3 regions of the Klenkia sesuvii genome follow, and region 2 is predicted to be linked to each of the others. Evidence: riboswitches for the same ligand, from Rfam matches in the RefSeq annotation. Region 2 holds a riboswitch; each other region holds the start of a gene.

Region 1 (10,182 bases), on a different contig from region 2:
CGGGGCCGTCGAGGCCTTCGTCGGCGGGCCGGTGGACGCGACCGTGGACCCGGTGCAGCAGGTGCCGCTCGCCGTCCCGGTGCGCTGCGTGCACGGGCGGTCGGACACCAACGTGCCACTGTCGCAGTCGCAGTCCTACGTGTCCGCGGCGACCGCGGCCGGGGCCGACGCGACGCTCACCGAGGTCGACGGCGACCACTTCGTGCTCATCGACCCGTCCGGGCCGGTGTGGCGGACCCAGCTCGACCTGCTGGCCGACCTCGCCCGCTGAGCGGGCGCGCACCCGCCCGCCAGGGCGCCCCCACGCGGCTGACCCCGGTCTCCGACCCGCACGGGGGCGCACCCGCCTCGCCCGTGCGGCCCGACGCGCCCCGACCGGCTCCCTGACCCGCATGGGCGCGCACCCGCCCGCCAGTGCGGTACCGCGGGCCGGATCGTCGGACCTGCCCAGCACACTGCGGGTGTGCCAGCCTTCTTCCTGCCCCGCGCCGCTGACCCCGACCAGGCCGAGCGGCTCTACGAGGCCCTCGCCGAGTTCGCCGGCTGCGAGCCCGCGCCCGCCGGCGAGCGCATTGCCGCGATCACGTTCGACGTCGACGGCGCCCGGTGGGTGGCCGCGGTCGGCGAGGAGCTCACCGGCACCCGCACCACCCGGCAGATGCGCCGCGGCGAGCTGCTCGAGCACACCGTCGAGCTCACCTCGCCGACCCGCGTGCTGGCGATCTACCCCGGCTCCCCCACCACCGTCGTGACCGACGCCGCACCCATCACCGGCGCCGAGTCCGAGTGGGCCAACCCGTTCACGGCGTCCCCGTCGGGGGTCACCCTCTTCGACCGGGCTTAGCCCGAGGTCAGTTCGCCCGCTCGACCGCTGAGGGCCGTCCTCGACGCGCCCACCGACGACCACGCTGCACCAGGACAGGTCCGCCACCGGCCACGACCCATTGCTCCGCCACCCACGACCCATGCCGGGAACAGCAGGAGCACGGTGGCCAGCAACGCCATCATCGGACCCCCGCTCTCGGCGACCCCACGATCCCCCGGCTGCCCCAGCGCCAGCTGCGCACCGCGTGCGATGTGCCTGCATGCGCACGCCGCTGTTTCGGCCCCCCTCCGCGGTGGGGAGGAGCCGCGGGCCTGGAGACCACGGGCGCAGCGACCGCGCGACCGAGGGGGACCCCCATGAAGGCAGTGACCTGGCACGGCAAGGGCGACGTCCGCGTGGACGACGTCCCCGACCCGACGATCCAGCAGCCGACCGACGCCATCATCCGCGTCACCACCACCAACATCTGCGGCTCCGACCTCCACCTCGTCGAGCCCCTCGCCCCGTTCATGAGCGTCGGCGACGTGATGGGCCACGAGACCATGGGCGAGGTGGTCGAGGTCGGCGGCGAGACCGGTGACCTGCGGGTCGGCGACCGGGTCTCCATCCCCTTCCAGATCTCCTGCGGGCACTGCTGGATGTGCGACCGCGGCCTGTACACCCAGTGCGAGACCACCCAGGTGCGCGACCAGGGGTCGGGTGCGGCGCTGTTCGGCTACTCGAAGATGTACGGCTCCGTCCCCGGCGGGCAGGCCGAGTTCCTGCGGGTGCCGCAGGCGCAGTTCACCCACGTCAAGCTGCCGGAGGGCCCGGCCGACGACCGGTTCGCCTACCTGTCGGACATCCTGCCCACCGCCTGGCAGGCCGTGGCCTACGCGCACGTCCCAGAGGGCGGCACGCTCGTCGTCCTCGGCCTCGGCCCGGTCGGCGACTTCGCCGCCCGCATCGGCCTGCACAAGGGCTACCGCGTCATCGGCGTGGACCTGGTCCCCGACCGGCTCGAGCGGGCCCGGCTGCGCGGTGTGGAGGTGGTCGACCTGCGCGAGCACGAGGACGACCTGGGTGACGCCATCCGCGACATGACCGACGGTCGCGGGCCGGACTCCGTCGTGGACGCGGTCGGCCTGGAGGCGCACGGCTCCCCCGCCACCACCTTCGTGCAGAAGGCCGCCGGACTGCTGCCCGACGTCCTCGCCGCCCCGCTGCAGAAGACCGCCGGTGTCGACCGGCTCGCCGCCCTGTACTCCGCCATCGACATCTGCCGGCGCGGCGGCACCATCTCGCTGTCCGGGGTCTACGGCGGCGCCGCCGACCCCATCCCGATGCTCACCCTGTTCGACAAGCAGCTGCAGCTGACCATGGGCCAGTGCAACGTCAAGAAGTGGGTGCCGGAGATCATGCCGCTCCTCACCGACGACGACCCGCTCGGCGTCGACACGTTCGCCTCCCACCGGCTGCCGCTGGCCCAGGCCCCGGAGGCCTACACGAACTTCCGCGCCAAGGAGCACGGTTGGCAGAAGGTCCTGCTCAAGCCCGCCGGCGTCTGAGCGGACGTACCGTCGTGGGGGTGAGCAGCACCCAGACCGGCATCCGCCTCGGGCACCGCTTCGCCGACGACCTGCCCGAGCTGTCGGTGCCGTGGCAGGCCGACCCGGCACCCGACCGGCGGCTGCTCGCCCTCGACGACGCACTGGCCGAGTCCCTCGGGCTCGACCCGGCCTGGCTGCGGACGCCGTCCGGCCTCGCGTTCCTCACGGGGAACGAGGTGTCCGACGGCGCCCGCCCGGTCGCCCAGGGGTACGCCGGCCACCAGTTCGGCAGCTACTCCCCCCGCCTCGGCGACGGCCGGGCACTGCTGCTCGGCGAGCTCGGGGACACCGACCTGCACCTGAAGGGCTCGGGACGCACCCCGTGGTCGCGCGGCGGCGACGGGCTGGCCGTCGTCGGCCCCATGCTGCGCGAGTACGTGATCAGCACCGCGATGCACGCGCTCGGCATCCCCACCACCCGGTCGCTGGCCGTCGTCGGCACGGGTCGCACGGTGCAGCGGGAGACCCCGCAGCCGGGTGCGCTGCTCGCCCGGACGGCGGCCAGCCACCTGCGGGTCGGGTCGTTCCAGCTCGCCCGGGCCACCGACGACCTGGACCTGCTGCAGCGGCTGCTCGACCACGCGATCGCCCGGCACGTGCCGGAGGCTGCCGACGCCGAGGTGCCCGCGCTGGCCCTCTACGAGCACGTGGTCGGGGTGCAGGCCGAGCTGGTCGCGCAGTGGATGCTGGTCGGGTTCGTGCACGGCGTGATGAACACCGACAACATGACCATCTCCGGCGAGACCATCGACTACGGCCCGTGCGCCTTCCTCGACGCGCACGACGCCGACACGGTGTTCAGCTCCATCGACTCCGGCGGCCGGTACCGCTACGGCAACCAGCCGCTGGCCGCGCAGTGGAACCTGGCCCGGCTGGCCGAGGCGCTGCTGCCGCTCATCGACCCGGACGCCGAGGCAGCGATCCCCCGCGCGGTCGCTGTCCTGGAGACCTTCCTGCCGCGCTACGAGGCGGCCTGGGCGGCGGGCATGCGGGCCAAGCTGGGGTTGCCCGCCGCCGCCGACGCCGACCTCGCCACCGCGCTGGTCACCGACCTGCAGGCCCTGCTGGACGCCAACCACCCCGACCACACCGGGTTCTTCCGGGCGCTGGGCGGGGCCGCACGCGGGGACGTCGAGCCCGCGCGGGAGCTGGTGCTCAACCTGGCGGCGTTCGACGCGTGGCTCGAGCGGTGGCGCGCCGCCGGACCGGACGCCGACGCCATGGACCGGGTCAACCCCGTCCACGTGCCGCGCAACCACCTCGTGCAGGAGGCGCTGGACGCCGCGACGACCGGCGACCTCGGCCCCCTCGACGAGCTGGTCGACGTGCTGCGCCACCCCTACGAGGAGCGGCCGGGCCAGGAGCGCTACCGCACCCCCGGCCCGAACACGGCCTACGTCACCTATTGCGGGACGTGAACTACGGCTGCGTCCTCAGCGGTAGTTCACGTGCGGGTGGTCGAAGTGGTTCGCGGTCGTGCCGCCGCGGTCCTCCATCATCACCCAGGAACCACCCGGCGAGGACAGCATGCGCTGCTCCCAGATGATGTACTCCACGCGCAGCTCCGACCAGTGGTCGATGTGGTACTGCACGATGGCGTCGCCGAGCGCCGCGTCGCGCATGACCATGTAGTCCAGCGCGTAGCCCGACGGGTGGCCGTGCGGGTCGGCGGCGCTGGCCCGGGTGCCGCCGAGGGTGATCGAGTCCGCGCCCGGCACGTTCGTGACGACGGCGTCGGCGGCGGCCTGCACGACCGCCTTCACCGGGCCCGCGCTGTTGGTGATCTTCGCGATCCCGGACACCGCGTTGGCCGGCGCCGCGGCGACGGCTGCGGCCTCGGCCGCCTCCTTCGCGGCGGCGGCGGCTGCCGCCTCGGCAGCTGCCTGCGCGGCGGCCTCGGCCGCGGCGGCCTCGGCGGCCTGCTGGTCGAGCACGGCCTGGTCGGCGGCGGCCTGCGCGGCGGACGCGGCGGCCTGCTGGTCCTCGCGGGTGCTGCGGCTGGCGGCGAGGTCGGCCAGCTGACCGAGGTCCGGGGCGGGGGCGACGTCGGCGGTCAGCCCGAGCGACGCGGCGACGCTGGCCGGCTCGGTCGCGGCCACCGGGGTCGACGCCGGCGCGGCGCCGATGAGGACGTGGGCCAGGACGGCGCCGGAGGCGGTCAGGCCGAGGTACATCGCCGGACGGCGCCGGCGGGTGGGCACGCCGTGGCGGCGTGCTCGGGGGGTCGCCATGCGGCGGCTCTCCAATTGCTCCCAGTGGCCGCCTACCGGGTTAGCTGACGGGTTCGGGCGGGAAGTCGCCCTACCCCTGACGGTCAGGTGTGACCGGCAGCGGGATGCACCCCAGGACTGCGGTGGGTCCCCGGCTCGCCCGTGCGCTGGCGGGGCCAGCGGGCGACTCGACGGCGTCGCCCCTGCGGGACGACCAGCCCACGGTAGCCACCCGCACAGCCGCGGCCAAGGATCAGCGGCGGATTCGTCACGTGATGTCGTACGCACGTGACAGCATCCGCGGCGTGAGCGAGACCCACCCCGCCGTCCGGGCGCTGCAGGAGCTGGTGCGGCACCCCACCGTCGCCGACCGCGACCCGGCCCGCACCGACCCCGCCCCGTTCGTGGCGCTGCGCGCGTCGCTGGCCGAGCACTTCCCGCTCCTGCACGGGCTGGAGCGGGTCGAGGTCGAACCGCACGCGCTGCTGGTGCGCTGGCCGGGCCGGTCCGCCGAGGGCCCCGTCGTCCTCATGGCCCACCTCGACGTGGTCCCCGCCGAGGGCCGGTGGACGCACCCTCCCTTCGGGGCCGAGGTCCACGAGGGGGCGGTCTGGGGCCGCGGCACCCTCGACGACAAGGGCGCCGTCGTCGGCATCTGCGCGGCGGTGGAGTCGCTGCTGACCGAGGGGTTCGTGCCCGCCCGCGACGTGTGGTTGTCCTTCGGGTCCACCGAGGAGGTGTCCGGCACCACCGCGGCCGACGCGGTCGCCGAGCTGCGCCGCCGCGGGGTGCGGCCGTGGTTCGTGCTCGACGAGGGCGGCGCGGTGGCCGCCGAGGCCTTCCCCCTGGTGGCCGCACCGCTCGCGGTCGTCGGGGTCACCGAGAAGGGCGTGACGTCGGTCGAGCTCGTCGCCGAGGGCGCCGGCGGCCACGCCTCCACCCCGGCCCCCGGCGGCCCCACCGCGCGGCTGGCCCGCGCCATCACCGCACTGGAGGCCGCGCCGCTGCCCCTGCGCGCCCCGGCACCCACGCTGGAGCTGCTGCGCCGGCTCGGCCCGCACCTGCCGGCACCGCTGCGGCCGGTGCTCGCCCGGGCCGACCGGCTGGCGCCGGTGCTCACCCGGGTGCTGCGGGCCGCCGGGGCCGAGGCGGCCGCGATGGTGCGGACGACGGTGGCGGTCACCACGCTGTCGGGGTCACCCGCGCTCAACGTGGTCGCCTCCACCGCGCGTGCCGGGGTCAACCTGCGGGTGATGGTCGGCGACACCGTCGAGGAGGTGCTGGCGCACGTGCGCCGCACCGTCGGCCCCGGCATCCGGCTCGAGGTCGTCGAGCGCAACGAGCCCAGCCCGGTCTCGCCCTGGGACGACGCCGCCTTCGCGCTGCTGGAGCGCATCACCGGTGAGCTGTTCCCCGACGCCGTGCCCACGCCCTACGTGATGATGGCCGCCACCGACGCCCGCTTCTTCACCGGCCTGTGCGACCGGGTCTACCGGTTCACCCCGTTCCGCATGACCAAGGCCCAGCGGGCGACGATCCACGCGGCCGACGAGCACATCGGGGTGGCCGACCTGCTGGCCGGGGTCGACTGGTACCGCCGCCTGGTCCAGGAGCTGCCGGCATGACCCGGGCCACCGCGCAGGCCCGGGCGCAGACGCTGTTCGCCGTCGTCGGTGCCCTGTCGGTGGTCGAGGTCGCCAGCGGGGTGCTGCAGGGCTTCTACACACCGGTGTTCTCCGACGTCGCCCGGGCGCTGGGCATCGGCGACGGCGACGTGAACTGGTTCGAGGCCGCGCAGCTGGTCGCCTCCGCCCTGCTGGTGCCGGTGCTGGCCCGGTTGGCCGACCTGCACGGGCACCGGCGGGTGCTGCTGGCCTCCACCGCCGTCACCGCGCTGGGCACCTGGGTGATGGCCGTGGCACCGGCCACCGGCCCGGCGGGGTTCGCCGTGTTCGTCGCCGGGTCGGCCCTGCAGGGCGCCTACGTCGTCTGGCTGCCGCTGGAGGTCGCGATCGTGCACCGGCGCGCGGCTGCCGACGACCACCGCACCCGCCGCGCGGCGGGTGTGCTGGTCGCCTTCCTGCAGCTCGGGGTGCTGGCCGGGGCGCTGTCCAGCGGTGCGCTGGTCACCGTGCTGCCGGTGCCCGTGCTGCTCGCCCTGCCGGCGCTCGTGGTCACCGTCTGCCTGGCGGTGGTGTGGTGGGGCGTCGAGCCCGACGCCGTGCGGGTGCCGGGGCGGTTGGACCTGCCCGGGCTCGGCCTGCTGACCACCGCCCTGCTGCTGGTGATGGGCGGGCTGGTAGCGGTGCGGGTGCTGGGCCCGGGCTCGGCCCTGCCCTGGCTGCTGGTGCTGGCCGGCCTGGCCGCCGGGTGGCTGCTGGTACGGGTGGAGGCCCGGCAGCCCGAGCCGTTGCTCGACGTCCCCGTGCTGACCGCGCCGGGGCAGTGGCCGGTGCAGGCCACCGCCTTCCTGTCCGGCATGTCGGTGCTGGGGGCGCAGATCCCGCTGTCGACCTTCGCCCGGGCCGACCCGGCGGTCACCGGCTACGGCCTGGGGGCGAGCGCGTCGTTCGTGTCGGTGCTGATCGGCCTCTACGTGCTCACGCTGCTGACCGGCGCCCTGCTGCTGCCGGTGCTCTCGCGGTGGCTGGGCGGGCGCCGCGCGATGGCGGCCGGCGCGGCCACCGTGGCGGTGGGGTACGCGCTGTGGTTGCCGTTCCACGACACCGCGGCCCAGGCGTTGACCAACATGGCGGTGGCCGGCGTCGGGTCGGGTCTGCTGGTGGCCGCGCTGCCGGCCGCGGCGGTCGCCGCCGCCCCCGCCGACCGCACCGGGTTCGCGGCCGGGATGACCAACAGCACGAAGACCGTCGGCGGCGCGATCGCCTCGGCCGTGTTCGCTGTGTCGTTGGCCTCCACCGGCGGCATCGACGACCCCGCGGCCGGCTCGGCCCCGCTGTCGGGCTACCTCGCCGTGTGGAGCGTCTGCGCCGCCGCCGCAGCGCTGGCCGCAGTCATCCTGCTGAGCGCCCGCCCCGCCGTCCCGGGACATTGATCAGGGGGTGCACGGAAGTCCTTCCTCCTCCGCCAGATGTGGTGGAGGAGGACAGACCTTCGTGCACCCCCCTGATCGACGCTGGGCGCGCGAGTGCGACTAGTCGAGGTAGTCGCGCAGCACCTGGGAGCGCGACGGGTGCCGGAGCTTGCTCATCGTCTTGGACTCGATCTGGCGGATCCGCTCGCGGGTCACGCCGTAGACCTGGCCGATCTCGTCCAGGGTCCGCGGGGTGCCGTCGGAGAGGCCGAACCGCAGCCGCACCACGCCGGCCTCGCGCTCGCTGAGGGTCTGCAGCACCGAGGTGAGCTGCTCCTGCATGAAGCCGTAGGACACGGCCTCGACGGCGACGACGGCCTCGGAGTCCTCGATGAAGTCACCGAGCTGGCTGTCGCCCTCGTCGCCGATGGTCTGGTCGAGGCTGATGGGCTCCCGGGCGTACTGCTGGATCTCCAGCACCTTGTCCGGGGTGATGTCCATCTCCTTGGCCAGCTCCTCCGGGGTGGCCTCCCGGCCCAGCTCCTGGAGCAGCTCGCGCTGGATGCGACCCAGCTTGTTGATGACCTCGACCATGTGCACCGGGATGCGGATGGTGCGCGCCTGGTCGGCCATCGCCCGGGTGATCGCCTGCCGGATCCACCACGTGGCGTAGGTCGAGAACTTGAAGCCCTTGGTGTAGTCGAACTTCTCCACCGCGCGGATCAGGCCCAGGTTGCCCTCCTGGATCAGGTCCAGGAAGGCCATGCCGCGGCCGGTGTAGCGCTTGGCCAGCGACACGACGAGGCGGAGGTTGGCCTCCAGCAGGTGCGTCTTGGCCCGCTCGCCGTCGCGGACCACCCAGTTGAGGTCGCGGCGCATGGTGGGCGTGAACTTGGCGTCGGTGTCGGCCAGCTTGTGCGCGGCGTACAGCCCGGCCTCGACCCGGCGGGCCAGGTCGACCTCCTGCTCGGCGGTCAGCAGCGCGACCCGGCCGATCAGCTTGAGGTAGGCGCGCACCGCATCGGTCGAGGTGGCCAGCTCGGCGTCCTTGCGGGCCTTCTGCAGGGCGAGCGACTCCTCCTCGTCCCACTCGAAGGAGCCGGCGGCGGCAGCGGGGACCGCCGGCTCGTCGGCGATGTCGGCGTCGTCGTCGAGGTCCACCTCGGCGTCGGCGTCGGGCGCGGGCGCGATCTGCACGGTCTCCGCGTCGGCCGAGCGGGCCTTGCGGGCGCCGGCGGCGGCCTTCTTGCGCGGGGTCTTGGCGGTGCTGTCGGCGACTGTCGTGCTCATCTCGCCTCTCCTGAGGATGTCGTGCGGCGTCGCGAGGGCGCGGGGCCCTGGCGGAGAGGCCACCCACGAAGGGGCAGCTCAGGCCGCCCACGGTGAGGGACGGGGGTCGGAGGCCGGGCGCGGCGACGCATCGGCCTCCGACATTCTAATCCGTCCGGGCTCGGAGGGGGGCGGCGCCCGTTACCCCGGCGGGGGAATTCCACACACCGGCTCCCACCTGCCCCTCCCTCACCGGTCGATCGAGCTCATGTCGCCGTACCGGTCGCCGCGCACGGCGTCGCGGGGCACCGCCGCCGAGAGCGCCTCGACGTCGGCGGTCGTGAGCGTCACCGCGGCGGCGCCGACGTTCTCCTCCAGGTAGCGCACCCGCTTCGTCCCCGGGATCGGGACGACGTCCTCGCCCTGGGCCAGCACCCACGCCAGGGCCAGCTGGCCCGGGGTGCACCCGTGCGCGGCGGCCTGCTCGCGCACCCGGTCCACCAGCACCAGGTTGGCTGCCAGCGCCTCGCCCTGGAACCGGGGGAAGTAGCCGCTGGCCCGGCTGTCGCCGTCCGCGGGGGTCTGCGTGACCGCACCGGTGAGCAGGCCGCGACCCAGCGGCGAGTAGGGCACCAGGCCGACGCCGAGCTCCCGCAGCGTCGGCAGCACGGTGTCCTCCAGGTCGCGGGTGAACAACGAGTACTCGGTCTGCACCGCGGTGACCGGGTGCACGGCGTGCGCCCGGCGGATGGTCTCGGCCGAGGCCTCGCTGAGCCCGAGGAAGCGCACCTTGCCGGCGGTGACCAGCTCGGCCATGGCGCCGACGGTGTCCTCGATCGGCACGGTGGGGTCGACCCGGTGCTGGTAGTAGAGGTCGATGGTGTCGACGCCCAGCCGCTGCAGGGAGGCGTCGCACGCGGCCCGCACGTACTCCGGGGAGCCGTCGATGCCCAGCCGCGAGCCGTCCTCGCCGCGCTTGTTGCCGAACTTGGTGGCCAGCTGCACCTCGTCGCGCCGACCGGCGATCGCCCGTCCGACCAGCTCCTCGTTCGTGAAGGGGCCGTACATGTCGGCGGTGTCGAGGAAGGTGACGCCGAGGTCGAGCGCGCGGGCGAGGGTGTCCAGACCCGACTGCTCGTCGGGGGCGCCGTAGAACTCGCTCATGCCCATGCAGCCCAGGCCCAGGGTCGAGACGGTCAGGGCGGCGGAGCCGGAGCCCAGGGTGCGGGTGGTCAGCGGTGCGGGTCGCGGTGA
Region 2 (10,182 bases):
GCGCCCTGCTCGATGCGGGCGATGGCGCTCTGGCTGGTGCCCAGGCGTTCGGCCAGCTGGGTCTGGGTGAGACCGTGGTGGCGGCGGGCGTCGCGGACCAGCGTGCCGATCTGGCGCAGGGACTGACCGGTGGCTTCTTCGGTGAGGGACATCGCCCCGAACGGTATCTCAGATGTGAGATGCCTGCGGGCGGGCCGCGGTGGCCCCAGGATGTCGCCGTGGACCTCGAGCCCCTCCGCATCTACTGCAACGACCACCTGGCGGCATCCGCCGGCGGCATCGCCCTGGTGCGCCGCATGCTGGACCACCACCGGGACGACGGCTACGAGCAGCAGCTGCGCCAGCTGCTGGCCGAGCTGCAGGAGGAACGGGCCGCGCTGCGGTCCACGATGGCCGCGCTGGGCATCGGGCCCAGCCGTGCCAAGCAGGTGCTGGTCCGGGTGGCCGAGCGGGTGTCCCGGCTCAAGCCCGACGGCCGGCTCGGGCGCTCCCCGCTCAGCACCGTCATCGAGTTCGAGTTCCTCACCGGTGCCGTGCTGCTCAAGCGGGCGGGGTTCGAGACCCTGCTGGGTGTCTCGGAGGTCGACCACCGGGTCGACGCCGAGCTGGTGGCCCGGCTGGTGGAGCAGGCCGACCGGCAGCACCGGTGGTTGGGCGACGCCCGCCGCCAGCACTCCGCCGAGGTGTTCGGGGGCCGGGCGGAACGGCAGGACGACGCCTCCGCGACCTGACCCGCCACCTGACCCGGCGCCCCGGCGGTCACGGGGGTAGGAACGGGGCATGTGCCACGACCACGACAGCCGCCCGCCCGCTGCGCCCCGGCCCGCCGGCGATGTCGCCGAACGGGGCACGCTGACGCTGACCTCCGGGGACGGCATCTCCGTCGCCGCCGCCTACGCGGCGCCGGCCGGGCCCGCGCGCGTCGGGGTCGTGGTTTTGCCCGACGTCCGCGGGCTGCACCCCTACTACGTGGCACTGGCTGAGCGGTTCGCCGAGGTCGGTGTGCCCGCGCTGGCCCTCGACTGGTTCGGCCGCACCGCCGGTGTCCCGGTCACGGGTACCCGCGAGGAGGACTTCGACTGGCAGGCGCACGTGCCACGGATGACCGAGGAGACCGTGGACACCGACGTCGCCGCCGCGGTGGCCTACCTGCGCGACCGCACGGCGGCGGACCTGCCGGTGGTGGTGGTGGGGTTCTGCCTGGGCGGCAGCCACGCGTGGCGACTGGCCGGTGGGGACGTCGACGTGGCCGGGTGCGCAGGCTTCTACGGTCGCCCCGCGCTCGTCGGGGACGCCGCGGACCGCGCCAGCCGGCCGGTGGTCCTGCTGGTGGCCGGTGCCGACTCGGTGACCCCGGTCGCCGACCAGCAGGCGCTGGCCGACCGGTTGCGGGCCGCCGGGGCCGACGTCGACGTGGCCGTGTACGAGGGCGCCCCGCACTCGTTCTTCGACCGCTCGTCGGCCGAGTGGGCCCAGGCGTGCGACGACGCCTGGGAGCACGTGCTGGCGCTGACCGGCCGGGTCGCCCGGTGAGCGCGCCGACCTCGGCCCGCGCGCCGAGCGCCGACGAGCTGCAGGCCGACTGCCGCCGGTGCGCCGCGCTGTGCTGCGTCGTCCCGGCGTTCTCGCGCGGGGCCGACTTCGCGCTGACCAAGCCGGCCGGGACCGCGTGCCCCCACCTGGGCGCCGACGACCGGTGCGGCATCCACCCTGTCCTGCGGGACCGCGGCTTCCCCGGCTGCGTGGTCTACGACTGCTTCGGCGCCGGGCAGCACGTCACCCAGCACGTCTGGCCGGGCCTGGACCGGCGCGACGCCGCCCAGCTGCACCAGGTGGCGGTCGTGTTCCCGGTGGTGCGGGCGCTGCAGGAGCTGCGCTGGCTGGTCCGGGCCGCCCGGGGGCTGGACCTGCCCGCCGATCTGGCCGACGAGCTCGCGGTCGTCGACGCGCAGCTGGCCCGCCGGGTACGAGGCGGGGTCGAGGAGCTGCGCGACGAGCCGGTCGGGGCCGTGCGGGCACAGGTCAACGCGCTGCTCACCCGGGCCGCCGCGCACGCCCGGCGTGGGGTGGCCCGGCCGCGGGACCTGCGCGGCGCCGACCTCGCGGGGGCGGCGCTGGGCGGTGCCGACCTGCGGGGGGCAGTGCTGCGCGGGGCGGTGCTCCTGGGGGCCGACCTGCGCCGGGCCGACCTGCGGCTGGCCGACCTGACCGGGGCCGACACCCGGGGCGCCCAGCTGGCCGGCGCGGACCTGCGCGGGGCGCTGTTCCTCACCCGGGCCCAGCTCGAGGCCGCGCAGGGCGACGCGGCCACCCGGCTGGACGGGTCGGCGTCGCGACCGGCGCACTGGGCGGCCCGGTGAGCGGCCCGGTGAGCGGCCCCGTGGACCCGGACGTCGTCGAGCTCGCCGCGCGGGTGTTCGACCTGGCGCGCGCGGGTGCAGCCGACGAGCTCGCCGAGCACGTGCGGGCGGGGGTGCCGGCGAACCTGACCAACGGGGCCGGCGACACCCTGTTGATCCTCGCGGCCTACCACGACCACCCGGCCGCCGTCGTCCGGTTGCTCGAGCTGGGCGCCGACCCTGCCCGGGTCAACGACCGCGGCCAGACCGCCCTGGCCGCGGCGGCCTTCCGCCGGTCGGCGCCGTCGGTCGAGGCGCTCCTGGACGCCGGCGCGGACCCCGACGGCGGGGGCCCCAGCGCGCGGGAGACGGCCGCGTTCTTCGGGTTGACGGAGATGTCTGCCCTGCTCGACCGGCCGCGCGGCTGACCGGCCCGCCGTGAGGCTCCGCTCCGCCGACGGCGCCTGGGTCGACCTGCGGGTGCTGCGCCGCCAGGCGGTCGACGTGCGCGCCGTGGAGCTCGCCCGGCCTGACTGGTCGCTGGCCTGGTTGGTGGTGCGGGGGGAGGTGCACACGACCGAGGGGCGGCACTGGGTGTTCCGCGAGCCGTGCCTGACGCCCTGGGAGGGTGCCCAGCTCGGCTCGTGGCTGCGCACGGTCGCCGAGGCCCCCGACGGCCTGGTCGGCCGCGGCGTGGTCGCCGCGGAGCCGGCCCTGTGGTGGGTGCTCGACGCCGCCCGCGACGACCGCCGGCTGCTGCGCGTGCACCTGGCCGGCCCGGCGGCGTGGTGCGACCCGGTCACCGGCCGGCCGACCGGGGGCGGGGTGCCGCTGGACGTCGACGTCGACGGGCTGCTGGCGGCGGCCCAGGAGTGGACCGCGGAGGTGGTCGCCCACGGGTGGCCCCGGGCTCACCGCCGGCGGGCCGCCCAGGTCCCGGCGAGGGCGAGGAGGGCCGCCACCGCGCCGAGCCGGACCCACCGGTCGGGCAGGGCCGCCCGGGCGGTCGCGGTCACGGTGCGGGCCGACCCCGGCCGCACGGCGGCCGAGCCGGTCAGGGCCCGGCCGGCGGGGGAGGAGACCCCTGCCCCCAGCTCGACCACCCGGCCGTGCGGCCCGGTCACGTCCAGGTGCACGCCGCGGCCGGCCAGCTCGTCGGCCAGCCGGCCGACCGCGACCCGACCGGGACGCAACCGGGCCCCGGTCGGCCACGGGGTGCCGACGACGGCCCGCCACAGGGCCAGCGGGTCCGTCGCGGCGAGGGTGAGGTCCGACCCGTCGCCGGTGAGCCGGGCGGCGACGTCGCCGACGGCGATCGCCAGGTCGGCCCGGACGACGAGGCGGTCGCTCATCCCTGCGAGACGCCCTCGGCGGTCGTGATGCGCAGGGTGCCGTTCAGCTTCCAGGTGGCCCGCGGCGCGTCGGCGCCGATCTCGCGGGGCACCTCGACGGTCATGTCGACGAACTCGTAGTTGATGGCGGCGCCCTTGCCGGTGAGGTAGGACCACATCTCCTTCCCCAGGTCGGCGAAGGTGCGGGTCTCGGTGGTGGTGTCCGGAGCAGTCATGGTGACCCGGGTGTCCCGCTCGGGGCGGGCGGAAACGTGGTTTACCCGGTCACTTGCGACGAACCAGGAGCACGGCGTACTCGAAGACCCGGCCCTCCCGCTCGACCGGCAGCACCAGCTGCTCGGCCGCAACCGCACCGGGCAGGTCGGCCAGGCGCCCCAGCAGGGTCGGCGAGGGGTCGGCCGACCAGATCGCCAGCACCCCGCCCGGCCGCACGGCGCCGAGGGCGCGGGCCAGCCCGGACGCGCCGTACAGGCCGGCGTTGGACCCGTGCACCAGGAAGTCGGGCCCGTTGTCCACGTCGAGCAGGACCACGTCGTAGCGGTCGGGCGCGAAGGCGCAGGCGACGTCGCCGGCCACCAGGTCCAACCGGGGGTCGGCGAGGCTGGGCAGCCCGGGCAGCAGACCGGCCGCGGCCCACTCCAGCAGCGCGTCCTCGAGCTCGACGACCACCACCTCGGCCACCCCGGGCGCGCGCAGCACGGCCGCCGCGGTCCACCCCAGGCCCAACCCGCCCACCAGGACGGCGAGGTCGCCACCCTCGACCCGGGCCAGTGCCTCGGTGGCCAGGGCCCGCTCGGTGGAGGTGTCGACGTCGTCCATGGCGAAGACGCCGTCGACCACCAGCTCGGTGACCACGGTGCCGTCGTCCCCGGTGCGGCGCCAGAGCGCCACCTCGCCGTGCGGCCCGCTCACCCGGCCCAGCTCCGTCCGCATGCCCTGATCCTGCACGGGTCGATCCTGCCCGTCCCGGGGGAGACCGATCCCACCCACCGGCCGGGAACACCGCGGGGCGCCGAGGTGTCATCGTGGGGCGTGAACACCCGCCGCGCCTACGCCGTCTGGGTCGTCGGGCTGCTCGCCTACGCCGTGGCCGTCTTCCAGCGGGGATCGCTGGGCGTCGCCGCCGTCGACGCCCAGGAACGCTTCTCCGCCGGGGCGTCGGCGGTCAGCCTCTTCCTCGTCCTGCAGCTCGCGGTCTACGCCGGGCTGCAGGTGCCCGTGGGTGTCGCCCTGGACCGCTTCGGCTCGCGGGCGATGGTGGCCGCCGGTGCGACCACGATGGCCGCGGGGCAACTGCTGCTCGCCGTGGCCTCCGACGTGCCGACGGCGGTCGCCGCCCGGGTGCTGGTCGGTGCCGGGGACGCCATGACCTTCATCAGCGTGCTGCGGGTGGTCACCCTCTGGTTCACCGGGCCCACCGTCCCGGTGGTCACCCAGCTGACCGGCATCCTGGGCCAGCTGGGCCAGGTCGCCGCCGCCTACCCCCTGGTGCTCGCCTTGCACCACAGCTCGTGGACGGCCACCTTCACCGGTGCCGCGGCCCTCGGCGTGCTGGTCGCCGTCCTCGTCGTGGCCGGCCTGCGCGACGCCCCACCCGGGGCGCCGGTCGCCCCGGTGGCCGGGTGGGCCGAGATCCGCGAGAACGTGGCCGCTGCCTGGCGCGAGTCGGGCACCCGCATCGGCCTGTACACGCACCTGGTCACCCAGTTCTCCGGCACGGTCTTCGCCCTGCTGTGGGGCTACCCGTTCCTCGTGCTGGGCCAGGGCCTGGCCCCGGCCACCGCGGCCGGGCTGCTCACCCTGCTCGTCGTGGTCGGCATGGCGGTGGGCCCGCTGCTGGGCAAGCTGTGCGGGCGGTGGCCGCTGCGCCGCTCGGCCCTGGTGTTCGGCATCGCCGGTGCCACCGTCGCCAGCTGGACGGTCGTGCTGCTGTGGCCCGGGCGGGCGCCGCTGTGGGTGCTCGTCGTCCTGGTCGTCGTGCTCGCCACCAACGGCCCGGGCTCGATGATCGGGTTCGACTACGCCCGCACCTGGAACCCGGTGCACCGGCTGGGCAGCGCGACGGGGGTGGTGAACATCGGCGGGTTCGTGGCGTCGCTGCTGGTCGTGCTCGCGGTGGGGGCGGTGCTCGACGCGATGACCCCGGGCAGCTCCACCGCCTACGACCTCGGCGCGTTCAAGGCGGCCTTCGCCGTGCAGTACCTGTTCTGGGCCATCGGGCTGGTCGGCGTCCTCACCCACCGCCGGCGGCTGCGGGACCGGCTGGCCGGCGACGGCGTCGTGCTCACCCCGCTGTACACGGCGATGGTCAGCCGGGTGCGACGCGGGGCGCGGCGATGACCGTCCCCGCCGACTTCTTCGCGCAGCACACCCGGCTCGTGCGCCCGCCGCTGGTGCCCGAGGTCGCGCTGCACCTCGCCGACGACGTCACGGCCCTCTGGCAGGCGATGGACGACGGCCCGGGTGCGGGGGAGGCCTCGCCGTTCTGGGCCGCGGCCTGGGTCGGTGGCCAGGCGCTGGCCCGCCACGTGCTCGACCACCCGGAGCTGGTGGCCGGCCGCACCGTGCTCGACCTGGGCGCCGGCAGCGGGCTGGTCGGCATCGCCGCTGCGCTTGCCGGTGCCGCCCGGGTGGTGGCCAGCGACGTGGACCCCTACGCCCTCGCGGTCATCCCGCTCAACGCCGCCGCCAACGGGGTGGCCGGCGTCGAGCCGGTCGGTGACGTGCTCGACGACGAGCCCGACGTCGACGTCGTGCTGGCCGGCGACGTGTTCTACGACCTGCGCATGGCCGACCGGGTGCGGCCGTGGCTGTTCACCGCCTGGGTGCGGGGGGCCGTCGTCCTGGTCGGCGACCCCGGTCGCTCCCAGCTGCCCGACGGGTTGCACGAGGTGGCCGGGTACGACGTCCCCGACTCCGGGGTGGACGTCGCGCGTCGCACCACGGTGTGGCGACTGCCGTGAGGCGGATGACACCTGTGTTGTTCGCGTGGGGCTGTTGTCATCTCGTGTGACGTCCTCGTAACGTGGGCGCGTCCGGTCGGGCGAACCTCCCTCCCCGGGAGACCCACCGGACGCCGCTGAGTCACCGTCGCGGGCAGCGCAGCCCGCGGCAGCAGGTGAACCGGGGACCCACCGCAGCACCGGGGTGAATCCCGGCCGGAGCGCGCCTGCGGGTGCGCCGAGGCCGGGTAGGGCTTCTTCCCGCCCGAACCCGTCAGCTAACCCGGTAGGCGGCCGCACCGACCCGCACGGTCGGCGCACCGGAAGACGAGGACCCGCACGCCCGCATGAGCGCACGCCATTCCGCACGCCCTGCCGACCGCGACGGTCAGCAGCCCCTCCTCCGGGTGGGCACCATCACCGCCGAGTTCGAGGTGGTCCGCAGCGCCGAGGAGACCGTGGCGGCCCTCGCCCGGGGTCGGCACCGCCTCGTGCCCGTCCGCCGTCCCGCGGTGTACCTGGCCGCGGCCGCCGCCGGCGCCGTGCTGGTCAACGTGCTCATCGGCGCCGGCCCGGACGCCGAGGCCGAGCAGGTCGACCCGGTCGCGCAGACGGTGAGCGTCGCCCAGCAGCTGGGCATCGTCGCGCCGGCCGACGGCACTACGGCCGCCACCGAGCTCAGCGGCCACCTCCAGGAGCTGGCCGCCAGCCGGGCCCAGCGCGAGGCCGACGAGGCCACCGCCGCGCAGGCCCAGGCCGCCGCCGACGAGGCCGCCGCCCAGGCGCAGGCCGCAGCCGAGGCGCAGGCCGCGGCCGAGGCCGCCGCCGCCGCGCAGGCCGAGGCGGCGGCTGCCGCCGAGGCCGCCGCCGCGAACGCCACCACGCAGGACTTCCACGACTACGCCCTGGCCCAGCTGGGCGGTGACGAGCGGCAGTTCTCCTGCCTGGAGAGCCTGTGGGGCCGGGAATCGGGCTGGGACCCGACCGCGCAGAACCCCACCTCGACGGCCTACGGCATCCCGCAGTTCCTCGACTCCACCTGGGCGGGCACCGGCATCGCCAAGACGTCGAACGGCTTCCGCCAGATCGACGCCGGCCTCGTCTACCTCGACGAGCGCTACGGCTCGCCGTGCGGGGGCTGGGCGCACTCGCAGTCCACCGGCTGGTACTGATCCCCCGAACACCCGGCAACCGCCCGGCAACCGCCCGGCGGCCGCCCCTCGGACGCCCCGGGCCGTTTCGACCCCGGGGCGGAACGGGCACCGGGAGCGGCATGGCTGAACTGACCGGCAAGACCATCGCGATCCTCGCCGCCAAGGGCGTGGAGCAGATCGAGCTCGACGAGCCCCGCAAGGCCGTCGAGGCCGCGGGCGCGACCGTGCACCTGCTGTCGGTGCCCGACGGCGTCGAGGACGGCACCGTGCAGGGCGTCAACGGCGACATCCACCCGGGCGACACCTACCCCGTCGACCACCTGGTCGCCGACGTCGCGGCCGCCGACTACGACGGGCTGCTGCTGCCCGGCGGTGCGGTGAACCCCGACACCCTGCGCCAGGACGGCGACGCGCTCGCCTTCGTCACGGCCTTCTTCGACGCGGGCAAGCCCGTCGCGGCGATCTGCCACGCGCCCTGGACGCTGCTGGAGGCCGGGGTGCTGGAGGGCCGCACGCTGACGTCCTACCCGAGCATCCGGGGGGACCTCCGGCGGGGTGGTGCGACGGTGGTGGACCAGGAGGTGTGCCGCGACGGCAACCTCGTCACCAGCCGCAACCCCGACGACGTCCCGGCCTTCGCCCGGGCCGCCGTGGAGCTGTTCGCGGGGAGCTGAGCCCGCCCGCCGGTGCGCGGCCACGGTCAACGGGTCAGAATAGGGCGTTTTTGCACCCCTGGGAGGACCGTCCACCGTGGCCAAGCACCGCGCGACCGGAGCCGGCGAGACCGACTTCGACGACGCCACCTCAGCGCTGAGCGACGTGTCCGGCGACTACGCCGTCGACGCCGCCCACACCCGCATCGGCTTCCGGGCCAGGCACGCCATGGTCACCACCGTGCGCGGCACCTTCACCCGGTTCGAGGGGGTCGCCCACCTCGCGGTGGCCGAGCCCTCCGCGAGCCGGGTCGAGCTGCGCATCGACGCCGCCAGCCTCGACACCGGCCAACCCGACCGCGACGCCCACCTGCGCTCGGCGGACTTCCTGGACGTGGAGCAGTTCCCCGACATCACCTTCGTGTCCACCGCGGTCGAGCAGGTCGACGACGACGAGTACACCGTCACCGGGGACGTGACCATCAAGGGTCAGACCCGCGAGGTGTCGGTCGACTTCACCCTCACCGGCAGCGCGCTGGACCCCTTCGGCAACACCCGGGTGGGGTTCGAGGGGGCGTTGGCGCTCAAGCGCAGCGACTGGGGCCTGGTGTGGAACGCCGCCCTGGAGACCGGCGGGGTGCTGGTCAGCGACAAGGTGCAGCTGGAGTTCGACGTCTCGGTCATCAAGCAGGCCTGACCACACGCAGGAGCCCCGGTCCGCGAGGTGCGGACCGGGGCTCCTGCGTGCGTGCGGGGTCAGGCGGGGAGGGCCTCGACGGTACCGTAGGCGTCGACCCGCTCGGCCAGCCGGTTCGTCGCCCACGCGCCGTCACCGAGCAGGTGGTCGATGGCGGTGAGCCGCGAGGTGTAGTGGCCCACGCTGTACTCGGCGGTGACCCCGATGCCCCCGTGCAGCTGGATCGCCTCCTTGCCGATGTGCCGCCCGGCGGTGGAGGTCTGCAGCCGGGCCCGGTCGGCCGCGGCGAGCACCGCCTCGGGCGTGGAGTCCTCGGCGTCGACCACCATCGTCGCCCACAGCGCGATGCTGCGGACCAACTCCAGCGACACGTACATGTCGGCGGCCCGGAACGTCAGCGCCTGGAAGCGCGACAGCGGCACCCCGAACTGCTTGCGGGTCTTCAGGTACTCGCTGGTGGTGCGCAGCGCGGTCTCCATCGCGCCCACCGCCTCGTGGGCGTAGGCCACGCTGGCCCGGGCCAGGGCCAGCTCGACGTCGCGCGTGCGGTCGGCAGTGCCCTCGCCGAGCAGCTCGGCGGGGGTGCCCTCCAGGGCCACCCGGGCGACCCGGGTGCCGTCGTGGCTGCGGTACCCGTCGCGGGTGAGCCCGGCGGCGTCGCCGCGGACGACGAAGAGCGCCGTGCCGCCGTCCACGGCCGCGGAGACGACCAGGACGTCGGCGCGGGCACCCGAGGGCACCGGCTCCTTGACCCCGGACAGGGTCCAGCCGTCGCCGGACTGCGTCGCGGTGACGGCGGTGGCCGACGGCGTCCAGCGGCTCCCCGGCTCGGCGTGCGCGAACACCACCAGCGAGCTGCCCTCGGCCAGCGGGCCCAGCAGTTCGGCGCGCTGCGCAGGCGTGCCGACCGCGGACACCAGCCCACCGGCCAGCACGACCGACTCGACGAAGGGCTCGGGGGCCAGCACCCGGCCGATCTCGGTAGCGACGAGGGCGACCTCCGCGTGCCCGGCACCCATGCCGCCGTCGGCCTCGGCGAAGGGCA
Region 3 (10,182 bases), on a different contig from region 2:
GTGCACGACGCTGCGGCAGGGTTGCAGAGGGTTGCGCAGATCGTGGTCCACGTCACAGGCTGGGGTCGTGGCCCGGCCCCTGATCGACGCGTCGTGGCGGCGGGTGGCCGCCGCCGGGGTCGACCCGGGCGGGGGTCCGGCACCCGCGGTGCTGCCCGACGCCGAGGTGGCCCGCCGGGTGGGCGCGGGCCCGCTGGCGCCGATGATCCCGGTGCTGCGCGAGCGGCTCGAACCGGTGGCCCGGGCCTGCGGCCAGCTGGTCGTGGTGACCGGCGTCGACGGCCGGGTGCTCTGGCAGGGCGGGGCCCCCGAGGTGCGCCGCCGCGCCGACGGGCTGGGCTTCGTGACCGGCGCGGCGTGGGACGAGCCCGCCGTCGGCACCAACGCGATCGGCACCTGCCTGGTGCTGGGCACCCCCGTGGGTGTGCACGGCGGCGAGCACTACGTCGACGGCCACCAGCAGTGGACCTGTGCCGCCGCCCCGCTGCGCGACCCGGTGGGCGGCGGCCTGCTGGGCGTCGTCGACCTCTTCGGCCCGGCGCGCACCGCGCACCCCGGCGCGCTGGCCCTGGTCTCGGCCGTGGCGGCGCTGGCCGAGCACGAGGTGCGGGCCGCGCACGACCGCACGCTGGAGCAGCTGCGCCGGGTGGCCGGCCCGCTGCTGGCCCGGCTCGACGGCCGGGCCCTGGTGCTGGCCCCCGACGGCACCACGGCCGCGGCCACCGGGTTCGCCGGGCCGGCGCGGGTGGTGCTCCCGGCGGACCTGGACGGCGGCCGGCCGGTGCTGCCCGGCCTGGGCCCGTGCCGCGTCGAGCCGGTGCCCGGAGGGTGGCTCGTGCGGGTGGACGACGAGGACGCCGCCGGGGTGGCCACGCACGCCGTCCTGGACCTGTCCGGCGACCGCCCGCGGTTGCGGGTGACCGCCGGGTCGGGGTCCTGGACCGACGTCCTGGGCCTGCGGCACGCCGAGATCCTGCTGGCGGTCGCCGGTGCGCCCGGCGGGCGGACGGCGGCCGAGCTGGCCGAGGACCTGTTCGCCGACCCCTCCCGCACGGTCACCGTGCGCGCGGAGGTGTCCCGGCTGCGCCGCGCGGTCGGCCCGCTGCTGGCGACCCGGCCCTACCGGCTGGCCGAGGGCGTCACCGTCGACGTGCTGCCGCCGGTCGGCCCGCTGCTGCCGGGGTCGGTGGCGCCGGTGGTGCAGCGGGCGCGGGCCGCGCTACCCGCGCACGGGGGTGCCGGGGGTGCCGACGGGCGGGCGATCATGCAGCCCCGCGGGCGCACCGGCGCGCCCGGCGAGCGCGACAGGGGTGCGTTATGACCGCGAGCACGGAGACCGCGACCGATGCCTACCGGGCGGCCCGGGACCAGCTGCTGGCGCTGCGGGGGGACCACGAGCGGGCGCGGGCCGAGTTCGCCTGGCCGCAGCTGGGCGAGCGGTTCAACTGGGCGGTCGACTGGTTCGACGTCGTCGCCCGCGAGGTCGACCGCACGGCGCTGCTGGTCCTGGCCGCCGACGGCACCGCCACCGAGCGCAGCTACGCCGAGCTCTCGCGCAGCTCCGACCAGCTGGCCGGCTGGCTGGCCGAGCGCGGGGTGCGCCGCGGCGACCCGGTCGTGGTCATGCTCGGCAACCAGGTCGAGCTCTGGGAGTCGATGCTCGCGGTGATGAAGCTCGGTGCGGTGATCATGCCGACCACCACCGCGGTCGGGCCGGCCGACCTCGGCGACCGGATCAGCCGCACCGGTGCCCGGCACGTCATCTGCAACGCCGCCGACGTCGCGAAGTTCGCCGACGTCCCCGGCGAGTGCACGCGGATCTCCGTGGGCGCGGCCGAGGGCTGGGCCGACCTGCACGAGGCCGCCGACCGCCCGCACGCCCCGGTCGAGCACCCGGGCACCGCGCCCGGTGACCCGCTGCTGCTGTACTTCACCTCGGGCACCACCTCGCGGCCCAAGCTGGTCGAGCACACCCAGGTCAGCTACCCGGTGGGTCACCTCTCGACCACGTACTGGCTGGGCCTGCAGCCCGGCGACGTGCACCTGAACATCTCCTCGCCGGGGTGGGCCAAGCACGCCTGGTCGTGCTTCTTCGCCCCGTGGATCGCCGAGGGCACCGTCGTCGTCCTCGACTACTCGAAGTTCGACGCCGCGTCGCTGCTCGAGCGGTTGCGCGAGCACCGGGTCACCACCTTCTGCGCCCCGCCCACGGTCTGGCGAATGCTCATCAACGCCGACCTCTCCGGCGGTCCGGGCGAGCTGCGCGAGCTCATCGGCGCCGGCGAGCCGCTGAACCCCGAGGTCATCGAGCAGGTGCGCCGCGCGTGGGGGCTGACGATCCGGGACGGCTACGGGCAGACCGAGACCACCGCACAGGTGGGCAACACACCCGGGTCGGAGGTGCGGCCGGGCTCGATGGGGCGCCCGCTGCCCGGCGTCCCCGTCGTCCTGGTCGACCCGGTCAGCGGGGAGCGGCTGACCGGCCCGGGGGAGGGCGAGATCTGCCTGGACCTGGCGGCCGCCCCGCTGCCGCTGATGACCGGCTACCAGGGCGACCCGGCGAAGAACGCCGAGGCCATGGCCGGCGGGTACTACCACACCGGGGACGTCGCGAGCGTCGACGAGGACGGCTACATCACGTTCATCGGGCGCACCGACGACGTGTTCAAGGCCAGCGACTACAAGATCAGCCCGTTCGAGCTCGAGTCGGTGCTCATCGAGCACCCGGCCGTCGCCGAGGCGGCCGTCGTGCCGGCGCCCGACGCCGTCCGGCTGGCCGTGCCCAAGGCCTACGTGGCGCTCGCGCCCGGGTACGAGCCCACCGAGGAGACGGCGCTGTCGATCCTGCGGTACGCCCGCAAGCACCTGAACCCCTACCAGCGGGTGCGCCGCATCGAGTTCTTCGACCTGCCCAAGACCATCTCGGGCAAGATCCGCCGCGTGGAGCTGCGCGACCGCGAGGTCGAGATCGCCGGGACCGGCAGCGAGCGCGAGTTCCGGGACGACCAGCTGCGGTCGGCGGACCGGACCTGAGCGCGGTGGACGACGTCCTCGACCGGCTGCTCCCGGGGTCCCTGCGCCGGCTGCGGTCGGGGACCGGGCTGCCGGTGGCGTTCGCGGGCGTCGTCCCCCCGGGCGGGGCGCGGTTGCTGCTCACCCGGCTGGCCGGCACCCGGGGCCGCGAGCTGGCCGGGCTCTCGGTGCCCACCGGGCGGGGGCTGGGTGGTCGGGTGCTGGCGCAGGCCGCGCCGCAGCGGGTCGCCGACTACGCGGGCACACCGACCATCACGCACGAGTTCGACCGGGTGGTGGTCGACGCCGAGCGGCTGGCGTCGGTCGCGGCGGTGCCGGTGCTGGCCGACGGTCGGGTGCGGGCGGTGCTCTACGCCGCCGACCGCGAGGCCCGGCCGGTGGGCGACCGCGCGCTGCGGACGATGGCGGCGGTGGCCGACCAGCTCGCCGACGACCTCGCCGGGCCGGGCACCGCCCCCGACCCGGCGTCCGCGGCGCTGGCCGACCTGGCCCGGCTGGTGGAGGAGACCGGTGACCCGGTGCTGCGGGCCCGGTTGCGGGCCATCCACGGCGGGTTGACCGCGCCCGCACCGTCGGGTCCGGCCGTCGCGCTGGCCCCGCGCGAGGTGCAGGTGCTGGCCCTGGTCGAGCTCGGGGCCGGCAACGCCGAGATCGCCGGCCGGCTGGGCCTGGCCCCCGAGACGGTCAAGGCCTACCTGCGCTCGGCCATGAGGAGGCTCGACGTCGGCAACCGCACCGCCGCCGTGCACGCCGCCCGCCGGGCGGGGCTGCTACCGCCGGCCCGCTGAGAACCGCTCGGCCAGTGCCTGCGTGAGCAGCCAGCCGGCGATGACCACGAGGTGCAGCAGGAACAGCCACAGCCCCAGCGCCACCACCCCGCCGACGACGTCGAGCCCGCCGAACGGCGCCCCGATCGACAGCGGGAGCCGCAGGAACAGCACGAAGCCCTGCAGGAAGCCGGCCAGCGAGGCTGCGGTGAAGAACGCGCCGACGCCGATCGCCCGCCAACCCAGCTCCCCGGCCGCGACGACGCGGAACCCCCACACCAGGGGCCCGACCAGGGCGAACAGCACCGAGTAGAAGCCGACCGCGATCAACGCCACCGTGCCCCAGAACCCCCCGGTGGCCTGCAGGTCGGCCAGCACCGGCACCACCATGAGCGCCGCGAGCAGCAGGAACGGGGCGACCACCAGCAGCGGGACGACGGCCAGCCGGCCCCGCCACCCGGTGTAGGTGTCCTCGCGCGGGGTGAAGCGCAGCAGGGCCCGGCGCAGCCCCTCGCCCCAGAACGTCATGGGCAGCAGGGCCAGCAGCCCGCCGAGCAGCGTCATCGTCGTGCCGGCGTCGGCGAGGGCGGCCAGGGCGTCGGGGGCGCCGAGCTCGCCGGGCAGCACCTCGCCGAGCTGGTCGAGGTACCCGCGCACCGTGCCCGGTGAGGTGATGACCGAGGCCAGCGCCAGGGCGAGCAGCAGCAGGGGGACGACGGAGATGCCTGCGTAGAACGTGAGCCCGGCGGCGATGAGCGACAGGTCGCGACCGCGCATCCCGCGCCGCACCGACCCCACGAGGAACATCGCCTCGGCGCGCCAGCGGGTCACCGGGCCCACTCCACCACCCCGCGGGCGCCGCCGCCGTCCGAACCCGTGCCGCGGGCTGACCGGGTCGGTGGGTCGCCGGGCTGACCGGGTCGGTGGGTCGCCGGGCTGACCGGGCCGCCGGGTGCGCGCAGGTGCGGCCCGCGCGTCCTCGGGAGCAGCCTGGGCGCGCACCCACGACGTGCTGCGCTCCCACGGGGCCTGTTCGGCGTCGCGACCCGCGCGGCGGCGCACCCGGGCGGTGGGTGCGCTGCGGCGCGGGGAGTCAGCCCCCGTGGACCAGGAGGCCGCGGATGGTCTCGCCGGCGGCCTGGTCGGCGAAGCCCTGGTGCAGCTGGTCCAGGGAGTACCGCCGGGTGACCAGGCGGTCGAGCTCGAGCTTCCCCTCCTCGGCCAGCCGCAGCAGCATCGGGACGTCGCGGTGGGCGTTGCAGCTGCCGAACAGCGCGCCCTGGATACGGTGCTCGTAGGCGGTCACCCCGTTGCCCTGCAGCGACAGCGTGACGTCGGAGGCGACGTCGGCCAGCGCGGTGAGCACGAGGGTGCCGCCCTTGCCCAGGCAGCGGGCGGCCAGCCGGGTGCTCTCGGCGTCGGTCGACCCGAGTGCGAGGACGACGACGTCGGCGCCGTTGCCCCAGGTCAGCTCGCGGGCCAGCGCCGCGGCCTCCTTCGACGTCCCCACCGCGTGGGTCGCCCCGACGGTCAGCGCGAACTCGCGCCGGAAGGCCACCGGGTCGACGGCGACGACGTGCGAGGCGCCGGCGTGCACCGCGCCCTGCACCGCGTTGGCCCCCACCCCGCCGCAGCCGACCACGACCACGGTGTCGCCGGGCCGCGTGCCGCCGGCGTACACCGCCGAGCCCCAGCCGGTGGGCACGCTGCACGCCATGAGGGCCGCGGTGTCCAGCGGCAGCCACGGGTGGATCCTGATCACCGACGCCTCGTGCAGCAGCGAGTGCCGGGCGAACGCGCCGACCATGCAGAACGCGCCCAGCTCCTCGCCGTCCAGCCGGAACGGCCAGGTGCCGGTGGGCAGCTGGCCCGTGCCGATGGTGGCGCCCAGGTTGCACAGGTTGGACCGGCCCGAGGCGCACCACCGGCAGGTGCCGCAGGCGGGCAGGAAGCTGGCCACGACGTGGTCTCCGGGGGCCACCCGGGTCACCCCCGCCCCGACCGCCAGCACGACCCCGGACCCCTCGTGGCCGCCGACGATCGGGTAGCGGCCACCGGCGTTGGAGTGCCGCAGGTGCTCGTCGGAGTGGCACAGGCCGGCGTAGGCCATCTCCACCAGCACCTCGCCGGGGCCCGGGTCGCCGACCTGCAGCGTCACGAGCTCGTACTGGTCACCCTCGCCGCGCAGCACTGCGCCGGTCGTCTCCACGGGCTCATCCCAGCAGATGCCGGGCCGCGGCGTAGCCGCCGAGGCCGCTGACCGCCCCGCCGCGCACCGTGCCGCCCGAGGACGCCGACACCACGCGCGGGTGGGCGGTCGCCGCACCCCAGGTGCCCGCCGGGTGCGCCTCGCTCGCCACCGGCCAGCTGAGGTCGCCGTGGAAGATGTGCCCGCCCGGCATGGCCAGCGACGCCTCGACGTCCAGCGGGGACGCCGCCTGCAGGCACGGGCGGCCGTCGGCGTCGGTCGCCAGGCAGTCGGCCAGCGGCTCCTCGAGCTGGGCGTCGAGCTGGGCCACCACCCGGCGCACCGCCTCCTCGCGGGCGCCCACCGGGTCGGCGGTGAACAGCGTCGCCGGGGTGTGCAGCCCGAACAGCGTGAGCGTGTGCAGCCCGGTGCCGCCGGTGATCGACGGGTCGGTGAGGGAGTGGCAGTAGACCTCGAACGGGATGGTGCCCGGCAGCCGTCCGGCCGCGGCGTCGGCGTAGGCGGCGTCGATCTGCGACGCGGCCTCGTCGACGTGGCAGGTGCCGCCGAAGGCCACCGCCGGGTCCAGGCCCGAGCGCGGCCGGGGCAGCCGGGTCAGCACCATGTTGACCTTCAGCTGGGCGCCCACCGGTCGGGGCGCGGGCGCGGCGCCGGTCAGTTCGTCCAGCACAGCGGGGGCGCAGCCGGCCACCACGTGGGCGGCGTCCGCGGCGTGCGCCGTCCCCTCGTCGTCGGTCCAGTGCACCGTGACGCCGTCGGCCCGGGTCTCGACGGCGGTGACCGCCGTCCGGGTGCGCAGGTCGGCCCCGGCCCGGCGGGCGGCGTCGGCCATCGCGCCGCTCACCGCGCCCATGCCGCCCACCGGGACCCGCCACAGGCCCGTGCCGTTGCCGACCAGGTGGTACAGGAAGCAGCGGCCGGCCAGCCCGTCGGCGGCGTGCACGTCGGCGAACGTGCCGATCAGGCCGTCGGTCAGCGCCACCCCGCGGGCGACGTCGGCGTCGAGGTGGTCGGCGACGACCTCGGCCAGCGGGCGCTCGACCAGGTCGCGGTACAGCTGCCGGTCGCGCAGCCGGCCCTCGAGCTCGGCGGTGGAGGGCAACGGCTGCACCAGGGTGGGGGAGAGGTCCTCGGCCAGGGTGGCGAGCCGGCCGTAGAAGCGCTGCCAGCCGGCCCACTCGGCGTCCGAGCCGGTGAGCGCCCGGAAGGAGGCCGCGGTGGCCGGCCCGGGGTCGCGCTCGACCAGCAGCGCCCGGTCGCCCAGCAGGGTCGCCGAGCTGACCGCCCGGTCGGCCAGCTCGACGCCCAGGTCGAGGTCGGCGACGACCCGGTCGGGCAGCAGGCTGACCAGGTAGGAGTAGGCCGAGAGCCGGACGTCGACCCCCGGGAAGACCGCCTCGCTGACCGCCGCCCCGCCGAGCGCCGCCCTGCGCTCGAGGAGGAGCACCGACCGGCCGGCCCGGGCCAGGTACGCCGCCGCCACGAGTCCGTTGTGCCCGCCGCCGACCACCACCACGTCGTAGCTCATCCCGGCATCCTGGCCCACCGGTCCGGACGCAACCGTCCGGTAACCGGTTGTGAGCGTGCTCAGGGCGTGTCCCGGTGACGAACGTGCGGAACTCCACAATCGGCACGGGCTCACTTGTCACGAAACGGTCACACACCTACCGTCGTGCCGTCCGGACGGATCGTTCCGCCACCCGCCCTGGGTGACAGCCGACCGGACGCCGCCGAACCACGGCCGCCCCAGCACCACCACCAGCACCACCGGGGCGCGCCAGGACCGGGGACCCACCGAAGCACTGGGGTGAAGCACCGACGGCCCGCGAGGGCCCGACGTGCCGGGCGACCTTCCCGCCCGAATCCGTCAGCTAACCCGGTAGGCGGCCGTTGGGAGAAAGGACCACCCGCCGCACATGGCGAGTTCCAGCACGCCTGCGCGCCGTCCAGCCCTCCGGGGCCGTCGCGCCGCCATCACCCTCCTCGCCGCCGCCGGTGTCGCCGCGGGCACCCTCGTGACCGCCGCCCCGGCCCAGGCCGCCCCCGAACCCACCACCTCCGCCGAGGCCGCCCAGCTCGTGGCCGAGCGCGGGCACCAGCTCGAGGTCCTCACCGAGCAGTTCAACGACGCGCGCGTGGCGCTGGAGGCCGACCAGGCCGCCCAGGCCCAGGCCGTCGCCGCGGCCCAGACCGCGCAGTCGGACTTCGAGGCCGCCCGCGGCTCGGTGACCAGCGTGGCGCGCACCGCCTACCAGGGCGGCGGCCAGCTCGCCGGCCTGCAGACCCTCCTGACCGCCAGCTCGGCGGGCGAGTTCGTCGAGCAGTCGGCCACCCTGGACCTCCTGTCCGAGCACAGCACCGAGGTGCTCACCCAGGCGCAGCAGGCCAACGACGCCGCGGCCACGGCCCAGCAGACCGCCGAGCAGGCCACCGCCGAGGCGCAGGCCCAGGTCGACGCGGTCACCGCGCAGCAGGCCGAGCTCAACGCCGAGATCGCGGAGTACCAGGCCCAGTACGAACGGCTCTCGGCCGCCGAGCGCGCTGCGGCCGAGGCCGCCGCGGCCGAGGTCGCCGCACGCACCACGGCCACCAGCCGAGCCGACCGCGACGACAGCTCGAGCAGCTCGAACTCGAGCAGCTCGGGCGGGTCCAGCGCCTCGGCCGCCCCGGCGGGCAGCAGCGTGGTCGCCAACTCCGCCGCCGCCCAGGTCGCCGTCGACACGGCGATGTCCAAGCGGGGCGCCCCGTACGTGTGGGCCGCGTCCGGTCCCAACAGCTTCGACTGCTCGGGTCTGGTGCAGTACGCCTACGCCGCGGCCGGCATCTCGCTGCCGCACTCGAGCCGTTCCCAGGCCTCGATGGGCCAGTCGGTGTCCCGCAGCCAGCTGCAGCCCGGTGACCTGGTGGCCTTCTACTCGCCGGTCAGCCACATCGGCATCTACATCGGCAACGGCCAGATGGTGCACGCCCCGACGTCCGGCGACGTCGTCAAGGTGGCCAGCATCGACGCCATGGGCTCCGCGCCCACGGCCTACCGCCGCATCGCGGGCTGACCCCCGCACCGCACCACCGGAGCCCCGGTCACCGTTCGGTGACCGGGGCTCCGTGCTGTGCGGGGTCGGTCACACCCGGGGACGGCGGCGGCCACGTGTCCGTTGGTGCTGGTCGTGGCCGCACTCCCCGCACCCCCCACCGTCGCCCGCGCCTTCCGCGTCGTCGCGTTCGCCGAGGCGGTCAGCTGGGCGCTGCTGCTGGCCGGCATGTTCGTCAAGTGGGTGCTGCGCACCTCCGAGCTGGGGGTGCAGATCGCCGGCCCGGTGCACGGCGCGGTGTTCGTGGTCTACGTCGTGCTGGCCCTGGTCTGCTGGCGGGTGCTGCGCTGGGACCTGCGCACCGCCGCCCTGGCCCTGGTGGCCTCGGTGCCGCCGTTCGCGACCGTCTGGTTCGAGCGGTGGGCCGCCCGCACCGGCCGTCTGCCCGTCGGGGACCCGGCCGCCACCCCCTAGCCTGCAGGGCATGCCCAGCGTCGAGCCGACCACCGCCCGCGCCCTGCTCGCCCGCACCGCGCGCGTGCAGGCCACCGGCCGGGCGCCCGGCCTGGTGGCCGGGGTGGTCCGCGACGGTGCCCTGGCCTGGTCGGCCGGCCGGGGCGACGTCCCCGGCCCGCACACCGACGTCCAGTACCGGCTCGGGTCGATCAGCAAGACGGTGACCGCGGTGGCCGTCATGCGGCTGCGCGACGAGGGCCGCCTGCACCTGGACGACCCGCTGGAGGAGCACGTCCCCGGCACGCCGCTGGGCGCGCGCACGGTGGGTCAGCTGCTCTCCCACCTGGCCGGTGCGTCCAGCGAGAGCCCCGGCGGCTGGTGGGAGCGGGTGCCCGGCGGGTCGCTGGCGGACCTGCAGCTGGGACCCGAGCACGTCGTGCTCGGCGCCGCCCGCCGGTTCCACTACTCCAACCTGGGCTTCGGCCTGCTCGGCGAACTGGTGGCCCGGCACCGCGGGCAACCGTGGGTCGACGTCGTCACCCGCGAGGTGCTGGCGCCGCTGGGCATGGTCCGCACGACCGCGCGCCCGTCCGGCATGGCCGCCCGGGGCACCGCGGTGCACCCGTGGGCCGACGTCGTCCTGCCCGAGCCCGAGCACGACGCCGGGGTGATGGACGCCGCCGGC

What was found. A riboswitch is a leader RNA that binds a small molecule or an ion and turns the genes downstream of it on or off. The one in region 2 is predicted to bind cyclic di-AMP.
Region 1: it holds a riboswitch for cyclic di-AMP, as region 2 does, so the genes downstream of both, TEK04_RS10905 (VldE C-terminal domain-containing protein) here and TEK04_RS20625 (aggregation-promoting factor C-terminal-like domain-containing protein) in region 2, are expected to answer to the same signal.
Region 3: it holds a riboswitch for cyclic di-AMP, as region 2 does, so the genes downstream of both, TEK04_RS15405 (C40 family peptidase) here and TEK04_RS20625 (aggregation-promoting factor C-terminal-like domain-containing protein) in region 2, are expected to answer to the same signal.

What each region holds. Positions count from the first base shown of each region.
Region 1 covers NZ_JBAPLU010000009.1:100,378-110,559, forward strand. The annotation lists gene TEK04_RS10885 (alpha/beta hydrolase family protein) at 1-271, shown strand, start outside; gene TEK04_RS10890 (hypothetical protein) at 464-844, shown strand; gene TEK04_RS10895 (zinc-dependent alcohol dehydrogenase) at 1,183-2,373, shown strand; gene TEK04_RS10900 (protein adenylyltransferase SelO) at 2,394-3,833, shown strand; gene TEK04_RS10905 (VldE C-terminal domain-containing protein) at 3,849-4,646, opposite strand; cyclic di-AMP (ydaO/yuaA leader) riboswitch at 4,660-4,808, opposite strand; gene TEK04_RS10910 (M20/M25/M40 family metallo-hydrolase) at 4,931-6,250, shown strand; gene TEK04_RS10915 (MFS transporter) at 6,247-7,680, shown strand; gene TEK04_RS10920 (RNA polymerase sigma factor) at 7,780-8,949, opposite strand; gene TEK04_RS10925 (aldo/keto reductase) at 9,178-10,182, opposite strand, start outside.
Region 2 covers NZ_JBAPLU010000036.1:6,796-16,977, forward strand. The annotation lists gene TEK04_RS20575 (helix-turn-helix domain-containing protein) at 1-152, opposite strand, end outside; gene TEK04_RS20580 (hypothetical protein) at 219-731, shown strand; gene TEK04_RS20585 (dienelactone hydrolase family protein) at 781-1,533, shown strand; gene TEK04_RS20590 (pentapeptide repeat-containing protein) at 1,530-2,360, shown strand; gene TEK04_RS20595 (ankyrin repeat domain-containing protein) at 2,369-2,767, shown strand; partial or broken gene TEK04_RS21400 (WapI family immunity protein) at 2,778-3,215, shown strand; gene TEK04_RS20600 (hypothetical protein) at 3,251-3,691, opposite strand; gene TEK04_RS20605 (hypothetical protein) at 3,688-3,906, opposite strand; gene TEK04_RS20610 (polyamine aminopropyltransferase) at 3,956-4,624, opposite strand; gene TEK04_RS20615 (MFS transporter) at 4,724-6,031, shown strand; gene TEK04_RS20620 (class I SAM-dependent methyltransferase) at 6,028-6,654, shown strand; cyclic di-AMP (ydaO/yuaA leader) riboswitch at 6,798-6,924, shown strand; gene TEK04_RS20625 (aggregation-promoting factor C-terminal-like domain-containing protein) at 6,981-7,805, shown strand; gene TEK04_RS20630 (type 1 glutamine amidotransferase domain-containing protein) at 7,907-8,461, shown strand; gene TEK04_RS20635 (YceI family protein) at 8,538-9,137, shown strand; gene TEK04_RS20640 (acyl-CoA dehydrogenase family protein) at 9,197-10,182, opposite strand, start outside.
Region 3 covers NZ_JBAPLU010000017.1:12,551-22,732, forward strand. The annotation lists gene TEK04_RS15375 (GAF domain-containing protein) at 68-1,321, shown strand; gene TEK04_RS15380 (AMP-binding protein) at 1,318-3,033, shown strand; gene TEK04_RS15385 (helix-turn-helix transcriptional regulator) at 3,039-3,821, shown strand; gene TEK04_RS15390 (YhjD/YihY/BrkB family envelope integrity protein) at 3,804-4,631, opposite strand; gene TEK04_RS15395 (NDMA-dependent alcohol dehydrogenase) at 4,894-6,009, opposite strand; gene TEK04_RS15400 (phytoene desaturase family protein) at 6,014-7,537, opposite strand; cyclic di-AMP (ydaO/yuaA leader) riboswitch at 7,775-7,911, shown strand; gene TEK04_RS15405 (C40 family peptidase) at 7,926-9,062, shown strand; gene TEK04_RS15410 (DUF3817 domain-containing protein) at 9,177-9,515, shown strand; gene TEK04_RS15415 (serine hydrolase domain-containing protein) at 9,526-10,182, shown strand, end outside.